DNA from 3 places in the Pseudomaricurvus sp. genome. Region 1 is predicted to be linked to each of the others. Evidence: riboswitches for the same ligand, from Rfam matches in the RefSeq annotation. Region 1 holds a riboswitch; each other region holds the start of a gene.
The links. A riboswitch is a leader RNA that binds a small molecule or an ion and turns the genes downstream of it on or off. The one in region 1 is predicted to bind cobalamin.

Region 1 (5,826 bases):
TGCGCCATGCCTTTAACATCCATCAACAGAGCAACCGGAACACCAAACTGAATCGCGAGATCTGCGCTGGAAGGCTCACCATCAAACAAACCCATAGCCCCTTCGATCAGAATGAGATCTGCCTGTGTAGCAGCTTCATACAGTGCCTGCCGACAATAGGTTTCACCAGCCATCCACAGATCCAGCGGCTCCACCGGGTGACCGGACGCCTGCTCCAGAATTTGTGGATCCAAATAGTCGGGGCCAGTTTTGAAAACTCGTACTCGATATCCTTGCCGGGAAAACAAACGGGCCATAGCGGCCGTGACGGTTGTTTTCCCCTGACCGGATGAGGGGGCAGCAATGAATAGCGCCGGGCAGTGAACGCCAGAGGTTGTACTGGCCATCAGTATTCAATACCTTCCTGGGCCTTCACACCCAGGCGAAACGCGTGACGCTCATCCTGAATCACACTGATGGTATCGGCAATGTCTTGTAGCGGAGTTGCCATGGTACGACCGGTGATGATGACGTTTTGATTTTTGGGTCGTGCCTTAAGTGCCGCAACCACTGGCTCTACATCGAGATAACCGTACTTAAACATGTAGCTCATCTCATCAAAAATCAGAATGTTATAACTGTCATCCTGCAACAACTTTTCAGCCACAGACCAGGCTTGCTGAGCCGCTTCAATATCTTTGGCTTTATCCTGTGTTTCCCAAGTGAAACCGTGCCCCATGACATGCCAGTCAATTTGAGGGTGATCATGAAACAGTTTGAATTCGCCGGTTTGTAAACGACCTTTAATAAACTGAACCACACCCGCTTTCTGACCGTGCCCGACAGAACGCGCCATAGTACCAAAGGCCGAACTGCTCTTGCCCTTGCCATTGCCTTTGAGCAGGATTAACACACCCCGCTCTTCGGTGGCCTTGGCAATGCGCTTATCGACAACCGCCTTGCGGGTTGCCATACGCTTTTGATGAGCCTCTTGAGATTCTTTACTGATGTCAGTCATAGTGCGTCATTAATTCCTGGGAACGGATGTCAGTAATCGACACCTTTACGAGCTTTAATACCTGCTTTAAAAGCGTGCTTTATTTCTTTTACTTCGGACACCGTATCCATAATGTCTTTCAGCGCGGTGCCGCCGCCACGACCCGTAACAACCACACTCTGTTCGTAGGGACGGTTTTTGATGGCGTTAATCACCCGCTCTTCATCCAGGTATTTATAAGCCAGCATGTACGTCAGCTCATCCATGACCACCAAGTCGTAGCTGTCATCGTTCAACAGAGGCTCAACAAATGCCCAGGTTTCTTCCGCCGCAGCAATATCGCCACTGCGATCCTGAGTGTCCCAGGTAAACCCAGTACCCATTTGATGAAAAGCGACTTGCGGGCAGTGATCTTTTAAGTAAATTTCTTCACCGGATAACTGCTGTCCCTTGATAAACTGAACCACAGCCACCTTGTGGCCATAACCCAGGGCCCGCATCACAATCCCGAATGCAGAACTGGACTTGCCTTTGCCATTACCGGTTAACAACAAAGCCACACCACGTTCCAGCGACGCCTCTTCTATATTGGCATCGACTTTGGCCTTCTGCTTTTCCATTGCCGCTTTGTGCTTTTGATCTTTTTTATCGTGTTCAGACATAGCCCTTACCTTGCAAATACCGACTATAATTCAGTCGTTCAGGAGCAGACAGGGCAAAGGGAATCAAAGGGATGGCAGGCAGGGTCACCTGCATGACGGGCTATCCGCTTCGACAAGGCCCTCCGCGCTGTCGTCAGTGTAATGTTCCTTATCCGCAGCGCCTTGAGCGCAAATCGTCAAAGGGTTCTGCAATTGGGCTGGTATCGGGCTTCCGGCTGTTGCCTAGTCATAAAAACTGTTCACAACTCAACCAGTTACCGTTGCGGGGGCAGCGCTGGACTTTCACCAAACTTCCCATTTAACGAGGTACTCACCAGTACATCGCACCCAAAAGTGAGAGCAGTACTGTATTCACCCCAGAATTTAAAGTCAATTGGGCCTTCCCCTGACCAGCTGCAGCCTGAGCTCCTTACTCATTTTCCTAAGCAGATCACAAATTAAATGATTATCGCGCCCACTCCGGCCAGCAGCTATTTCTGGTTCACGGTTCGTTCACTTTTTTTATGGTCTACTAAACTGGAATTAAGCAATCTCTTTGGAGTTTCTATGATGTACCGAATCAGTTCGTTTATTTTGGCTTTGGCATTCACTGCAAGTGCAATAGCAGGTACTGCTGACATTGAAAGAGAAAAAGCCCAGAAAATGCGGGCTACGGTTCTGGAAAGACTCTATAAGGAAGAACCAGGAACGGAGGATGATATTAAAAACGCGGCTGGATATGCTGTTTTTTCAAGTGTTGGCATCAACTTCGTTTTTCTTTCAGGCGCAGGGGGGACAGGTATCGCCCATGACAACCGCAACGGCAGAGATACCTACATGAATATGGCTGCTGCCGGTGTTGGCTTGGGCCTGGGTGTTAAGGATTTCCGTGCGGTGTTTATCTTTCATACCCCAGAAGCCTATCAGGCGTTTATTGAAAAAGGCTGGGATTTTTCGGGCCAGGCAGACGCCGCAGCCAAGTCTACTGAAAAAGGCAACGAAACCAGTGTTGCCGCAACGGCCATTCCCAATGTCACTACCTATCAGCTGACGGAAGCCGGGCTGACGCTACAAGCAACTCTGCAAGGAACCAAGTATTGGACAAGCAGTAAATTGAACAGTCCTAACTATTAATGATTTTGGCTATTGACGATCTTGACTACTGGACAGTTCTAACGGCTTAACAGCTCTAATCGCCCTATTTTTAGGCCTCCAAAGCCCGTCATCTTTATGATGAACGGGCCTTTTTATAACTTCACTAAAATTCATATTCCAATGAGAGTTTCCAGGTTTGATCCGCCGTTTCACTATCGATCCCAAATATCACACCAAACTCCCACATTAACTGCTGACGCCCTCCCAGCCGTTGGGTTCCCGAGACCACAGGACCAACCCCTTGACTGGCATCGCTCCAATACAGCTCCATCGAGGGCTCAAAAAAAGATCGGTATCGATAACGCAGCTGACCGGCAAAAGCCGTTTCAAATTCATTATCGATATCATTACCCCATTCGTAACCCAGAGTCAGATTAGCGGTGCCCACCCAGCGCGACCACTCATGAAGCATAATCAGCGTTGAACTGACTTCTCTCACATGTTCGTCACGTTCGGCTTCCAGCTCAAACAACAATCCCCAGTCATTGCCGTATTCGCCCTGCTCCGTCACTTGCCACTTAAACTCGGCTTCAACTGATGTAAGGTCAAAATCATTCTCTGGAGACTTTTCCCCAACAAGGTATAACTCGGTAAACAATCGATCAGACCATGACATGCCAGCACTGACCATATGCGTTTGCCTATTATCTTTTGTGTCATCCTTATCATTCTGATGCAATAGACGATATTCCAGCTCTTTTTCCAATTGATTAACGTATGGGTCATACACTTTATCGATGGTTGAACTGTCCGCCAACACAGTAATGGGCAGCGAAACAAGAGCCAGAAATACAGCTTTCATAGCATGCGCAGGTTGTTCAGATACTGGATTTTTCATGACATTTTTGAATAGGTAGCGCGGACAGTTAAAACATATTTCACCGTCAGCAAGGTGATTGGTATTAACAATAAAGATCCAGAATAAATCAACACTTCCACCCATGTGGGTGAAGCCTCATAGCCAAATATTGCATAGAGCAGTTGCCCCACAATGGAGGATTCAGGTAAAAAATGACTGATATTCCATACCGGCTCGGTTGATGGTATCCAATCAATCTGGATCAGTAGCTGGGTGGCCTGAATAACCATCCCGCCGGCAACCAGCCCCAATATACCCAGCTGAATATTTCTGGCTTTGTTTCTGGCCTGCATCATAATAGCGTAGAAACACAACGCCCCCACACTGATGCCAATCATAAGCCCAACAAAGCCACTGGTAAGAGCCTTCACCATCATTCCCCGATCAGCCAAAAACCCCAGAAAGAAGATCATAATTTCAGAACCTTCACGAATACAAGCCAACACCACCGAAGCCCCCAACAATATCGTCATGAACATCCGAATTCGCTGTGTAGATAAACTCACCCAAAAGAAGTTCAACACACAAATAACCACGAGGCATAAATATAGGGAATACTGCAAGAGGGCATTGACGACCTCCTGACCTGCATAATCAAACCACTGAGATACAGCTCCCAAACATTGTGCATAGATAAAAGCCCCACTCACACCCATCACCAAAGCGGTCAAAAACCAGCGCCCGCCGATTCCCAAATGTCGTCCGACAGTGAGCAGAACACTCATCAATATGCCCGCCTCCAAGGTTTCACGTAATACTATAATGATTGCATTCAACAGCACTCAGCACTCTCCTAACGGGCAATAATTTTTCCCTGAGCGGTGGAAATATTAAACTCACCAAAAAACGGATATTCACCAGACGGCAAAGGCCCAATAAAGATAATTGTCTGACTGTTACCCAAGATGACTTTTTCCCGATTCAATTCATAGCTTTCAAATTCTTCCGGTGTATCATCTCGATTAATGACCATCAGACGAACTTTGGTATTGGCAGGAATGACGATTTCTGCGGGATAAAACAGATGATTCTTGATTTCCAGTTTGAATAACGGTGTAGCCGAAGCAAAACCAGACCCCAAAACACTGATCAAGACGAAGAGCCAATAGCCCACCACATAAAAAGTATTTTTTTTGAACAGCACAAAGTTACCCATCGTCATATTAATTGGTAGTTCTCTCTCGGGCTGGAAGCTTTATAGTGACACACAGACCGCCCAGGGTAGCCGAATGGCTTAAGTCAACACTACCGCTATGCAATCTGACAATATGATCCACAATCGACAGACCCAGGCCGCTACCGACAATATTAGAATTATGTTGATCGCCCCCGAGCCGGTAAAACCTGTCAAATACACGTTTGTGGTTCTCCTCGGAAATCCCCGGGCCTGAGTCCTCAACCTGAAGCAATACGCCATCAACTTTGTTACCGTTTTCGCTTAATGACCGAACGGTGATAAGAATCGAGCCCTGTTCGGGCGTATACTTAACCGCATTATCTACCAGGTTCCTCAATAGGGTTAAAATGCCTATTGGATCACTCGTAATATTGACCGGCTCGGCATCCAGCTCAATCTTTTGGTCTTTAGCAAGGCAGCTCTCGTAAAAGTCTGCGACAACGGTACGAGAAATTTTGGTGACGTTTACAGATTCCAGTTGTGAACTGTACTCCAGAGCCGAAGTCCGATACAGAGAGAGCAACTGTTCGATAGAACTGCCAATTCTGTCAGCGCTGCTGATCAATGCCTGGTAGTCTTTCGCATCAATATGATTGTTTTTGGCCAGATTGTGCAAGTTCACTTTCAGGACAGCTAAGGGTGTTCTCAACTCATGTGCGGCATCAGCGGTAAAACGTTTTTCACGCTCAAATGCCTCAGCTAACCCGCTTAACAATTCATTAGTGGAATCCACCAATACCAGCAGCTCGGAAGGATAGCCTTCCCGATCGAGCAAGGTGAACTCATCGGACTTACGTTGCCCCAAGAGCCCAGCCAACCGATGCAATGGCTTGAGACCTAAGCCCACAATGATCCAGATCAACATACCCAGAATGGGTAACACCCAGATAATCGGCAATACTGACTCCAGGACAATTCCTTCGGTCAGAGCCGAATAACTGTCTTCCCTCTCAGCCACCACAACTCGAATCCGGCCCCCGGAAGCATCGTCAAAAGTTCGAGCGATAACCCGCCAACT
Region 2 (5,826 bases), on a different contig from region 1:
CGCTGCCTGCGCAGCAACGACAAAAAGAAAGGCGCCCCTAACACCGCGGTCACCACACCAATAGGCAGCTCCCCCGGAGCCATCACATAGCGCGAACACGCGTCAGCCAACACCAGCAAAATGGCCCCCGCCAGTGCGGAGCAGGGAATCAACCCGCGATGATCCGGCCCAATGACCAGACGAACCATATGCGGTGTCACCAGTCCCACGAAGGCGATGGTTCCCGTTAAGGCCACTGCAACACCTACAGCCAACGCCACCAGAATAATAATTTGAACTTTGATCTTATCGACATCAATACCCAAGTGGCGGGCTTCAGATTCACCCAACAGGAAGGCATTGAGTGCACGACTGTAACGGGGAAACCAGCACAGCAAGCTTCCCAACAGCGCAAAGGCCAGTATGACCCGATTCCACGACGCACTGCTGAGAGATCCCATTTGCCATAAACTGATTTGCCGCAGCATATGATTGTCGGCAATAAAACTGAAAAAGCTGTTGAGCGCGCCCGCCAGGGCACTGATCGCAATGCCCGCAAGCAACATGGTGGCAACGGATGTTCCAGTGGCTGTCGCCGCCAGACGATACACTAGCCAGGTTGCCAACGCCGCGCCCACAAAAGCGCCCAGCGCCACAAAAGAGACGCCCAGTAGTTCGTGCACACCAAACAATCCGGCGCCCATCACAATCATAAAACTGGCACCAGCGGACGCCCCGCTGGAGACACCAATCAGCGACGGATCGGCCAATGGGTTGCGAAATAATCCCTGCATCATCACGCCGGATACGGCCAGGGTGGCACCGATGATGGCTGCCATCAAGGTACGCGGCAAACGAATCTGCTCAACAATAAGCTGGTTTGAAAAGGTTTGGGATTCCGACCCCGATATAAAAGGCAAAATGATTTCCGGCCCCACAACCAGCCCTACCATTAGACTTAATGGCAGCATCACCAAGAGGATAAGCAGAAGCTTTTTGGGCTGTGTGCGTTTCATAAATTTCCCGGAAAAAAGGAGGGTTTCCCCTCCTTTTCAATAACAACCCCCATCATTTGACAGGGGCTTATATAAACAACGTCAACTAAAAGCGATAACGAACACCGCCGTACAGCGCAGCTTTGCTGGTGTTGTAATGATTAACTTCCTGGTAGTCGGCATTCATGACATTTTCGCCACGCACGTAAACTTCCATCTGCGGCATGACAAAGTAAGTAGCCGACACGTTCAGCACTTCGTACTCATCCAGCTTGCTGCCATCGTTATCAATCGCATTGTAAGAACCTCTGACATCTGCATTGACTCGCAACCGCTCACTCAACATCATGGCTTGCAGACCGACATTAAACACCTGTCTTGGACGACGAGCACGCTGTTCACCGGTAGAGGTCGCAGTGTCATTATACGTCGCATTGGCCAACAAACTCAGATGATCATTCAATACCAGCTCCGAATTGAGCTCAACCCCTTTAGAACGACTCAGACCATCTTCTTGCATGTAGCCAGTGTAACCCACCACATCAAAATCAATAGCGTCGTCAATTTCCTGATTGAAATACACAACTTCAAATAAGTGCCCGCTGGCGGTGTGTAATTCCACACCCACATCGAAGCCTTCGCTGGTTTCTTCCGTCAAAACTGTTTTTGCCACAGAGTTTGCGTTGTAGTTCTGCTCGTACAAACTGGGTGCGCGAAAACCGGTACCGTAGGATGCTTTGTACTTGAGGTAATTACCATCGCTCAAAGATTGCACATATGCGGTGGTCAGTCGATAGGTCGTATGCTCACCGAAAGCATCGTTATCGTCGTGACGAACACCCGCACTGTAAGACCACTGATCCGTGAACTGGCCCTGCCATTCAGCGTAGATCCCAAGCTGGTCCTGCTTGGTATGATTCAGCTTATCGCGCTGCTTCTCGTCATCAACGCCTAAAACCAAGGTGTTTTGCTCAGAGAGCTTGAAGGAACCAAGATAAGAAACGGTGTCCAGAGTACCTTCATAGACATAGGTTTTCAGACCATCGGTATACAGCTGACGGTCAACTTTGTTGGCCGAATAACTGAGCTGTTGAGTATGATTTTCACCTTCATAAATAGCTCTCAACAAACCCGTGGTCTGCTCGTAGTCACTGGCTCTGTCGGTACTGCCAAAAGAACCATCGTACTCGTTGTAGCTGTCCACATCCCGAACATCCAGCTCGAAACGAAGAGCTTCGGTCGCATCCCAGCCTAATGAAGCATTCAGCGAAGTATTGTCGTAGCCGTCATCATCCGCCAAAACAGTATCGTCATCACGAGCATTGAAGCCATCGGTCGATACATCACTGGCGCTGATGGAATAATCAAAAGATTCTACTTTGCCACGCAGATTCGCGCTCAGGTTACGGGTGTCGTAGCGGCCGTATTCAGCGCTGACATCGCCTTCCAAAGCCTGAGTCGGACGCTTGGTTGTAATATTCACCACCCCACCGGCATCGGCACCGTACATCATCCCCTGTGGACCACGCAGCACTTCGATTCGCTCAATCTCACTGGTCATCAGATGAGCAAATCGAGGGCCTACCTGTGTTCCCGTAGGATCCGAAATTTTTACGCCATCGACATAAACTACGGTGCGGTAGCCTTCTTCTCCACGGATACGCAGAGTGGTTTGCTTGCCCATACCACCGGTATTGCTCACCGCAATCCCTGGCAAAGTTCTCAGCAAATCAGCCGCGGACAACTGTCCTTTGGCCTCAATATCGGCTGCCGACAGCACGCTAACGGATGAGCCAATTCGGCTGATCTGAACAGGAATACGGTGAGCTGTTACAACCATTTCTTCCAGGCTGGAGCTTTTATCGATCTCTGCCTGTGAAGGTAACGAAGTAAGGCCTGCGAGTGCAGCGGCTAATAGAGTTTGTTTATACATGGTGTTCCCCAATCTTTTGCCGGCCTCTGCTTGAAAGGTTCAGAGGGTATTGCGGCAGTAATGACGTGATTGAGGGAGGACAAAGAGCAGGGAAGGAGGCTGTTTTTATACCGGCTTATGCTGATATAAGGAAAGGATAGCCTCGAATCCTACCGATAAAGCCCTCCGCTTCATCGTTAAGCACGTTGATCCGGTGAGCCGGGCAACGTGAGTTATTCAAGGCCGGTATCGGGCTTATGATCTGCTGACAGATCAATCACCGTTGCGGGGGCAGCGTTGGCATAACTCGTGTGACCGAGCGCACCACTCTTCCCGTTTACCTCAGCTTCCGGAAAACCGGTCACCAAGCACCTTTAATAACGCCGCGCAGACTAAGGTTCACCCATTGTTTAGTCAAGACTTGATGAGCGTTTATATCAATAAAGCAGTGAAAACCCACCTTGAATTGACATAAACGCTCACAGAAATGCAGCTTTCAGGCTGGTCGAATATGAATTCCAAACCACAAAAACTGCGAACTGCGTGCAATTGGCCTCAAAAAAATCCTGTCGTCGATTAAAAGGCTTCTACACTAAGAGGAAACAAGCACACTAATAAATAGGGCAACCGATCGTGGCCACACCCCCAGCAAGCGACCCAAAATCCGGAACCAGTCACTCTGAACGCAGACGCTTCAGCCGAATTCCTTTTGATGCCGACACCTCGATCCAACAGGACACCCTGCGCTGGCCCAGCCAGTTGCTGGACATCTCGATGAAAGGCTTGCTGATTACTGAGCCAGAGCACTGCTCACTGGATGAAAACCTGCCGGTGGATGTCACCATTGCCCTGTCCGATGACTCGCTCATTGAGCTGGTGGCACGTTTGTCCTGGCGCAAGGAAGGCTGGATGGGGTTTATCGTAGAGCGCATTGACCCGGTTAGCCTGAGTCACCTGCGCAGACTCATCGAGCTGAACCTGGGAGATTCCGAGGCTGCCGATCGCGAGCTGCATGCGCTGATTAATCCCGACTGATTTATGCGGTTATCTAAAGCATGGTTCTCTAAAACTTAACTATCTCACTTACCTATCGAAAACATCATGACCAACACCCACGAGGAGGCAGAATGACCGTAGTCGGTATGAAATCACAGGAGCGTCGATACTTCCCTCGGGTAGGCTTTCGCGGCCATGCTTCTATGATTACCACCCACCAAAAATGGCCTGTGCACATCATCGACCTGTCGTTCAACGGCGCTTTGGTGGCTTTGATCCACAGATACGAGGTAGATCAGGGAGAGGAAATCGTACTCACACTGGAAACTGACGACGGTGACCCCATCAAGATGCACGGCAAGATTGCCCATCAGAAGAATCACTTTATTGGGGTTGAGTGTCGCGCCAACAGCATTGACCACCAGTCCCGACTGCGGGAGCTGGTGGGACGCAACCAGCGGCCATCAGAGATGCACCGCACCTTGGAGAACATCCTCACGGACAACGATGAGCTCTGAGAACGATGATCCCTGTAAACGATGAGTTCTGAGTAAGCCGGAAAGCCCCTCAACAAACCCTTAGTCGATAGCCGCCACAGCCTCCTGCAAGGTTTTGACGGCAATCACTTTAATGCCGGGAATAGTCTCCCTCGGAGCATTTCCGGCAGGCATTATTGCGGTTTTAAAGCCGTGTTTGGCCGCTTCCCGCAAGCGCTCCTGACCACTGGGCACCGGACGAATCTCACCGGACAGCCCCACCTCACCGAAGACCATCAAATCGTGCCCCAGAGGGCGATTGCGAAAGCTCGACACCACCGACAGCAGCAGGGCCAGATCTGCACTGGTTTCCATCACCCGCACACCGCCGACCACATTGATAAAGACGTCCTGATCACCGATCAATACACCACCGTGACGATGCAGCACCGCCAACAGCATGTTCAGGCGGTTCTGATCCAGCCCCACAGCCACCCGCCGCGGATTGCCCTGATGGCTGTCATCCACCAGCGCCTGAACTTCCACCAGCAATGGGCGAGTACCTTCCCACACCACCATAACCACGGAGCCCGCGGCAATCTCATCGGCGCGCTGCAGGAAGATGGCCGAGGGATTACTGACTTCCTTTAAACCCTGCTCGGTCATGGCGAACACCCCCAGCTCATTCACCGCACCAAAGCGGTTTTTGCTGCCCCGCAGAGTACGGAAACGGGAATCGTGGGTACCTTCCAGCAAAATGGAACAGTCAATCATATGCTCCAGTACCTTGGGACCGGCCAAACTGCCGTCTTTGGTGACATGGCCTACCAAGATCAGCACTGTGCCGGTCTGCTTGGCAAAGCGCGTCAGGTAGGCAGCGCTCTCCCGCACCTGAGAGACGGAACCCGGTGCAGACTGGATATCGGCCATGTGCATGACCTGGATGGAATCCACCACCATGACTTTGGGTTGCAGCTTCTGTGCGGTGGCCACCAGCGACTCCACACTGGTTTCCGACAACATTTTCAGCTTGTCGGTCGGCAACCCCAGACGCTTGGCTCGCATGGCCACCTGCTGCAGGGACTCCTCCCCGGTACAGTAGAGTGACTCTCGGCCTGACGCCAGAAAGCACATAGTCTGCAGAAGAAGTGTGGACTTACCAGCTCCCGGATTGCCACCGATCAACACCACGGAACCCGGCACCAGCCCGCCCCCCAGCACACGGTCAAATTCACCCGCTCCAGAGGAAAAACGCGGCAGGGCTTCCAGATCAATCTCGGCCAACGTCTGGATCTCAGGGGCAACTCCCGCCGCGCCCGCATAACCGGTGAATTTCTCCGTGCGATTGGCCGGAGTGGGCCCCAGCCGAACTTCCGACAAGCTGTTCCAGCTGCCGCATTCGCTGCACTGCCCCTGCCATTTGGTAAAATCTGCACCGCACTCGCTGCAGACATAGGCGGTTTTGCTT
Region 3 (5,826 bases), on a different contig from region 1:
TTGTCGAAGGGGCTCTTCCAAGCGAGGAACATGCAGCCCCCACCCAGCCCGTTCGCTCTGAGCTTGTCGAAGGGTCTCTTCCAAGCGAGGAACATGCAGCCACCACCACCTCCCGTTCGCCCTGAGCCTGTCGAAGGGCCTCTTCCAAACTAGGAAAACGTAGTTCAAAGACTCGGTGTTGACTCTTTGCCTGACGATCACGACACTCCGACATGCAAGTTTTTTCGCAAGGTTTAGGTTTATTTCATCTGGGGTATTCGTTTTCATAATGGTCTTTTTCTGGATTGCGTGGGACGGTTATGCTGTCTATAAAAGGTCGGAATTAGTACGCATGGTTGAGCGTTAAAATAGAGAAGCACGTAAGATAGAGTAACAGTAAGCCGCGCCGCTCAGCGTTGCGTCACGTATGCTTCATCTATAGAACATAAAGGGGAATCTTATGACTAAACATGCTGGTTCTTGTCTGTGTGGCACAGTCAGATTTGAGGTGCTAGGTGACTTTGACAGCTTTTACCTGTGTCATTGCGAGCGTTGTCAAAAAGATACGGGATCTGCTCATGCCGCAAATTTATTTTCGCAGTCAGCTAAACTGACCTGGCTTATGGGGCTGGATGCTGTGATGTCTTTTACGCTTCCGGGCACTCGTCACAACAAAAGCTTTTGTAAGTCGTGTGGTTCAGCATTACCAAACACTCAAATTGCAGGGTTGCTTGTCGTTCCTGCAGGGTGTTTGGATACGGAAGTCTCGGTGTTGCCAGCTGCGCACATTTTTACATCGAGCAGAGTCGTGTGGGATGACGCGAATAGCGACGTGCCAGAATTCGAGGGCCTGCCAGAGTAAGCCAGATCACACCTCAGCTTCCCCTAAACTGAGTCAGACTTAATCAGAGTGTTCCCATTGCCCACGGACAACAATTACACAGCACAACGGTAATGCTATGGTGATATAAACAGGCGCTTACCCATTTAGTTGCCTCTGATGTCACCAACGGATAATGCAAAAGGAGTATTTGATGCCAGCCCCTCAAGGTTACACGCGTTTGGAGCAGGGCAGTTTTCTGCTGATGCTGGTGCTTGTCTCTGTGTTGTTCTTTTTTCTGCTCAAGCCGTTTTTCAGTCCGGTGTTTTGGGCCTGTGTGATTACCATTTTGTTTTATCCGCTTTACCAGTTCCTGCTGAATCGCTGGAACCGACGTAACCTGGCCGCGCTGGCGACGTTAACGATTTGTGTTGTGGTCGGTGTGGCGCCGATGTTGTTCCTGATCAAGGCTATGGTGGATGAGGGGCGGGAGGTCTATCAGCTTTTAGAGAGTGGTGAGCTGGACCCGGGGGAGTATCTGGAAAAGGTGCGCGATGGGTTTCCCTTTATTCAGGGGCTGCTGGATCGCTTTAATATCGACCTGTCGCTCATCAAGGAAACGCTCACCAAAAGTGCTGGCACGGTGAGTCGTTGGGCGGCGGAGAATACCTTGTCCATCGGGCAGAATATGTTGCAGTTCTTTGTCAGTTTGGCGTTGATGTTGTATCTGGTGTTTTTCCTGTTTCGTGACGGCACCATGCTGATTGATCTCCTGATTCGGGCATTGCCTTTGGGAGATGGGCGGGAGCGACACCTGTTCAATAAGTTTGCCGAAGTGACCAAGGCGACCGTCAAAGGCAATCTGGTGGTGGCGATTATTCAGGGGAGTTTAGGGGGGATAATCTTTGCCTTGTTGGGCATCAAAGGTGCTGTGTTCTGGGGGGCGGTCATGGTGTTGTTGTCGCTGATCCCTGTGGTTGGCTCGGGACTGATTTGGGGGCCAGTGGCGATTTATTTGTTTGCGGTGGGCAGTTGGGAGAAAGGCCTGATTCTGACAGCCTTTGGTGCGGGTATCATTGGTTTGGTGGACAACCTGCTGCGGCCGATTCTGGTGGGCAGGGACACCAAACTGCCGGATTATTTGGTGTTGTTGTCTACCCTTGGCGGATTTGCCTTGTTTGGCATGAATGGCTTTGTGATTGGTCCGTTGGTGGCGGTACTGTTTATCGCTTTCTGGCAGATTTTTATTCTGGATTTTAATAACGAGTCCGAAAGCGGTGATGAAGACAGCGCTGCAGTTGGTGAGTTAGAAACCGAGAACCCGGTACCGCAGGATGAGCCTGAGTGATGTACTGTTGTATTGGTGTATTGGTGTACTGTCGTATAGAGATATTGATGTATTGACGCTTGTTAATGGCTGCTTTATAAAGGCAACTCTTCTGATCGGATAAGGAATATTTATGTTAACCGTACAAGCCAAGAGTAACGCGACGACAGCAGTGGCTGTGATCCCAAGGCTGATTTTGATGGTTTGCCTGTTCATCAGTTCAGGCTTGGCGGTGGCTGAAACCGATATTTCTGTGTTTAAAAATCCCAACTGCGGTTGCTGTGAGAAATGGGTGACGTATCTTGAGGGTGAAGGCTTCAGCCCTACGGTGACCGATTCAGACAGTATGAGCGACGTTAAACAGAAGCACGGTATTGCGCCTCAATACCAGTCCTGCCATACGGGCGTAGTGGATGGCTATGTCTTTGAAGGGCATGTGCCTGCACCGATTATGAAACGATTTCTAGAGGAAAAGCCTGCAGATGCTATTGGCTTGTCTGTACCGGGTATGCCAGTGGGTAGCCCGGGAATGGAAGTGGGGCATCGCCATGACGACTACGATGTCCTGTTGCTGAAGAAGGACGGCAGCAGTGAGGTTTATGAGCATGTCAGTGAGCCCGTAGATTCTGCTCACAGTCACTAACCACATGAGTAGCCCTTAGCCACTATCAATAATCATCAGCCACCATTTATAGACTTTAAATGGTGGTTTCAACTCGATCAGCCCTCCGGCAAAACTCTTTGACCTGCGAGTCATCAGCTTCTAGTATAGGCGCCTTCTGTGAAAGGGTGCCTGTCGACGGTAGTTGTGTTTATCGTCTGGAACAGGTTAAACGGGAAGTGTGGTGTCTGCTGCTCTGATGAGCCTGACCTATCCCACCGCTGCCCCCGCAACGGTAATCTGCCTGAAGTCTGGTAGTGAGCCCGAAACCGGCCCTTTGCAGCATGTTGCATCGATGAAGCGGAGGGCTTTATCTTGGGCAGTTTCCTGGTTGTTGTACCCCTGACAACAACGAATCGCCTCGTTTATTCCCCCTTTGTCTGAGTATTCAGACGTTTTGCTCTCGTCGTTCAATTGTTTTTGGTGCCGTGTGGTGGCCATATCCATTGGAGACAGTATGTTTGGGTTAGTTTCGAATCTGAAAAAGAGTGGTCGTTGGCTTCAAACTGGCCGCTGTGTTGGTGTGCTGGTATTGATGCTCAGTATGGCGAGCAGCGTGCAGGCGGGTACGGTATTGGGCGTTGTTTCGTCGAGCAACAGTGCCGATGTGTTGACTGGGGCTCACGCGTTTCTCAACGCTAACCCTCAGCATCAATTGATTTTACGCACCACCGATCAATTCAGTGAACTGCCGGAGCCGGAACGCCAAGCCTTAATCAAGCAGGCTGATATCGTCTTTGCTGGCGGTGTGTTTGGCGATGCTTCCACCTTGTTGAACGGTTATTTAGAAGATGATCGTCTGATTCCAAGTTTTGTGGCGGTACACAGTGACCGACGATTGGTGAGTTCTTCACGCTTGAACAGCAAGCCTTTATTGCAGGGAGCAGATCTTGATCAGCTGATGCAAGATCCGCCGTTGGAACAGGATGCGGATCTGCTGGCGTGGTCACAACAACAGCTAAACGATAATCCGAAATACCGTGATTGGTTGACCACCAAGCTCTTCTGGGCTGATCGCAACGGTTCCAACCTCGATGGCATTTTCAGGCATTTATTGGCATCGACTGGCGAGAATCTCAGTGTGCCAGCGCCTGAGTTGCGCAAGCCTCTACGGGTGTTTTTGGATGAACAGCCCGTAGAGATCATCGGCAATAAGTTGCAACTGAACAAACTGAATATCGATGATGATAAACGCTGGGTTGTCATTCTGGACTATGAGCACGGTGATCGTCCCGGTGAACGTGAGCTGATGGAAGATCTCTGTGAACAGCAGGCAACAAGCAATCGCTATTGTCTGCGCGTGCTGGCGAAATGGGGCGAGGCCAGTGTCGAAGCGGTGGACATTCTGGCGCAGTATCGCGATCGTATCGGCGTGGTAGTCTCGCTGCAAAACTTTGTCATCGGTGGCGGTGAAGGCCGTGCAGAGGTGACCCAATCGCTTGAGGCCTTAAATGTTCCCACACTCAAGGCTATCCGTCTAACCGACAGTACAGAAGACGAATGGCGTTTGTCAGAAGAAGGTCTGCGTTGGGACAGTGTGCACTACCGTATTGCTATGCCAGAGTTACAGGGTGTTTCCCAACCGCTGGTGGTGGCCGCAATGACACCGCCGAGTCTTGATAAAGCCACTGGCTTGAAAGTGACCTTATCTCGCCTCATTGAATCTCAGGTCACACTGCTTAATCAGCGAGTCGATCGCTGGTTGGCACTGCAGGAAAAGTCTAACGCAGATAAAAAAGTCGGCATCATTTATTACAATCACCCTCCCGGACGTCACAACATCGGTGCGGATAACTTGAATGTGCCGGCCTCGCTCTTCCATATTCTTCAAGAAATGAAAGCGGCGGGCTACAACACGGGTGAACTGCCTGCAACGGAAGAAGCCTTGCTGGATTTGTTGCAAGAGAAAGGTGTCAATTTGCCGGAAGATCGGCAGGTGTTGAAATCCATGTCGGCCAAGGTTCAGACGGTTTCCCCTGCGCAATATCAGCAGTGGTTCGACACTCTGCCAGCCGCATTGCAGCGGGAAATGGTGGCAGGGCCGCTGGGGTATCTGCACGAAATGTTACAGCGCGCAGTACATCTGGAAAATAAAGACATTGCTCGTCACTTGACTGCACGGGTGGTTAAGGATTTGCGTCACGCCATTGAAGGCGCGGATCATCCTTCCCGTGAGCGAGTGATGAACTTGCTGCAACAGTTGGAAGATTCCTACGGTGAATCCGTCGACGGCAGCGCGCAGAACAAAGCTGTAGATTGGTCAAAAGCGGAAGAGTTAGTGTCTGCCATCAGCGACAGCGGTGTCGAAGGTTTGCGTGGCTGGGGTGCGATACCTGGAAAAGTGATGGTGTATGACAACCAATTGCTGATTCCTGGCATACAGTTTGGCAATGTCTTTGTGGGTCCGCAGCCGCCTCGTGGCTGGGAGCTTAACGAAGAGTTGTTGCACGCGAACTTGTCGTTTCCGCCACCGCATCAGTACATGGCGTTTTATCAGTGGTTGCGCAATGGTTTCCAGGCGGATGCGCTGGTGCATTTGGGTCGTCATTCCACCTATGAATTCTTGCCGCGCCACCGTGTGGGTTTGAGCGATGAAGACTACTCGCAGGCGTTGCTCGGGGATCTGCCTAGCGTCTATCCGTACATTGTGGATGGTGTGGGTGAAGGCATTCAGGCCAAGCGTCGCGGCTTGGCGGTGATGATCGATCATCTGACGCCCCCGCTGGACAGTACTGAGTTGTACGATCAATTACTGGAGCTGCGTCACCTGGTAGAAAGCTATGAAGCCGCGCCGGAAGCCGCAGGCGCTATGCGTCAGCGGGCCATCACCGCGATGAAGTCTATGGTTGATGATCTGAAGTTGCGCGACGAGCTGTTGGCCAGTATGTCTGGCGAATTAGAAGTGCGAGGCATTACGGACTTTGATCAGGTGGACGACGAATTGCTGGTGCACGAAATCGGTCACTACCTCACGCACTTGCAAGAAGATTTTATGCCGCTGGGACTGCATGTTTTCGGGCAGGATTGGACTGACAAAGC

Region 2: it holds a riboswitch for cobalamin, as region 1 does, so the genes downstream of both, ACTG33_RS00615 (TonB-dependent receptor plug domain-containing protein) here and cobO (cob(I)yrinic acid a,c-diamide adenosyltransferase) in region 1, are expected to answer to the same signal.
Region 3: it holds a riboswitch for cobalamin, as region 1 does, so the genes downstream of both, ACTG33_RS11675 (cobaltochelatase subunit CobN) here and cobO (cob(I)yrinic acid a,c-diamide adenosyltransferase) in region 1, are expected to answer to the same signal.

Annotation. Positions count from the first base shown of each region.
Region 1 covers NZ_CBFIHX010000031.1:1,182-7,007, reverse strand. Annotated here, with positions in the region: gene ACTG33_RS06290 (cobyrinate a,c-diamide synthase) at 1-386, opposite strand, end outside; gene cobO (cob(I)yrinic acid a,c-diamide adenosyltransferase) at 386-997, opposite strand; gene cobO (cob(I)yrinic acid a,c-diamide adenosyltransferase) at 1,027-1,638, opposite strand; cobalamin riboswitch at 1,817-1,984, opposite strand; gene ACTG33_RS06275 (YSC84-related protein) at 2,080-2,751, shown strand; gene ACTG33_RS06270 (hypothetical protein) at 2,876-3,574, opposite strand; gene ACTG33_RS06265 (hypothetical protein) at 3,607-4,413, opposite strand; gene ACTG33_RS06260 (cupredoxin domain-containing protein) at 4,425-4,775, opposite strand; gene ACTG33_RS06255 (ATP-binding protein) at 4,795-5,826, opposite strand, start outside.
Region 2 covers NZ_CBFIHX010000002.1:59,016-64,841, reverse strand. Annotated here, with positions in the region: gene ACTG33_RS00620 (FecCD family ABC transporter permease) at 1-995, opposite strand, end outside; gene ACTG33_RS00615 (TonB-dependent receptor plug domain-containing protein) at 1,081-2,907, opposite strand; cobalamin riboswitch at 3,119-3,268, opposite strand; gene ACTG33_RS00610 (PilZ domain-containing protein) at 3,520-3,921, shown strand; gene ACTG33_RS00605 (PilZ domain-containing protein) at 4,014-4,400, shown strand; gene radA (DNA repair protein RadA) at 4,461-5,826, opposite strand, start outside.
Region 3 covers NZ_CBFIHX010000081.1:7,508-13,333, reverse strand. Annotated here, with positions in the region: gene ACTG33_RS11690 (GFA family protein) at 440-841, shown strand; gene ACTG33_RS11685 (AI-2E family transporter) at 1,014-2,147, shown strand; gene ACTG33_RS11680 (DUF411 domain-containing protein) at 2,260-2,769, shown strand; cobalamin riboswitch at 2,911-3,066, shown strand; gene ACTG33_RS11675 (cobaltochelatase subunit CobN) at 3,245-5,826, shown strand, end outside.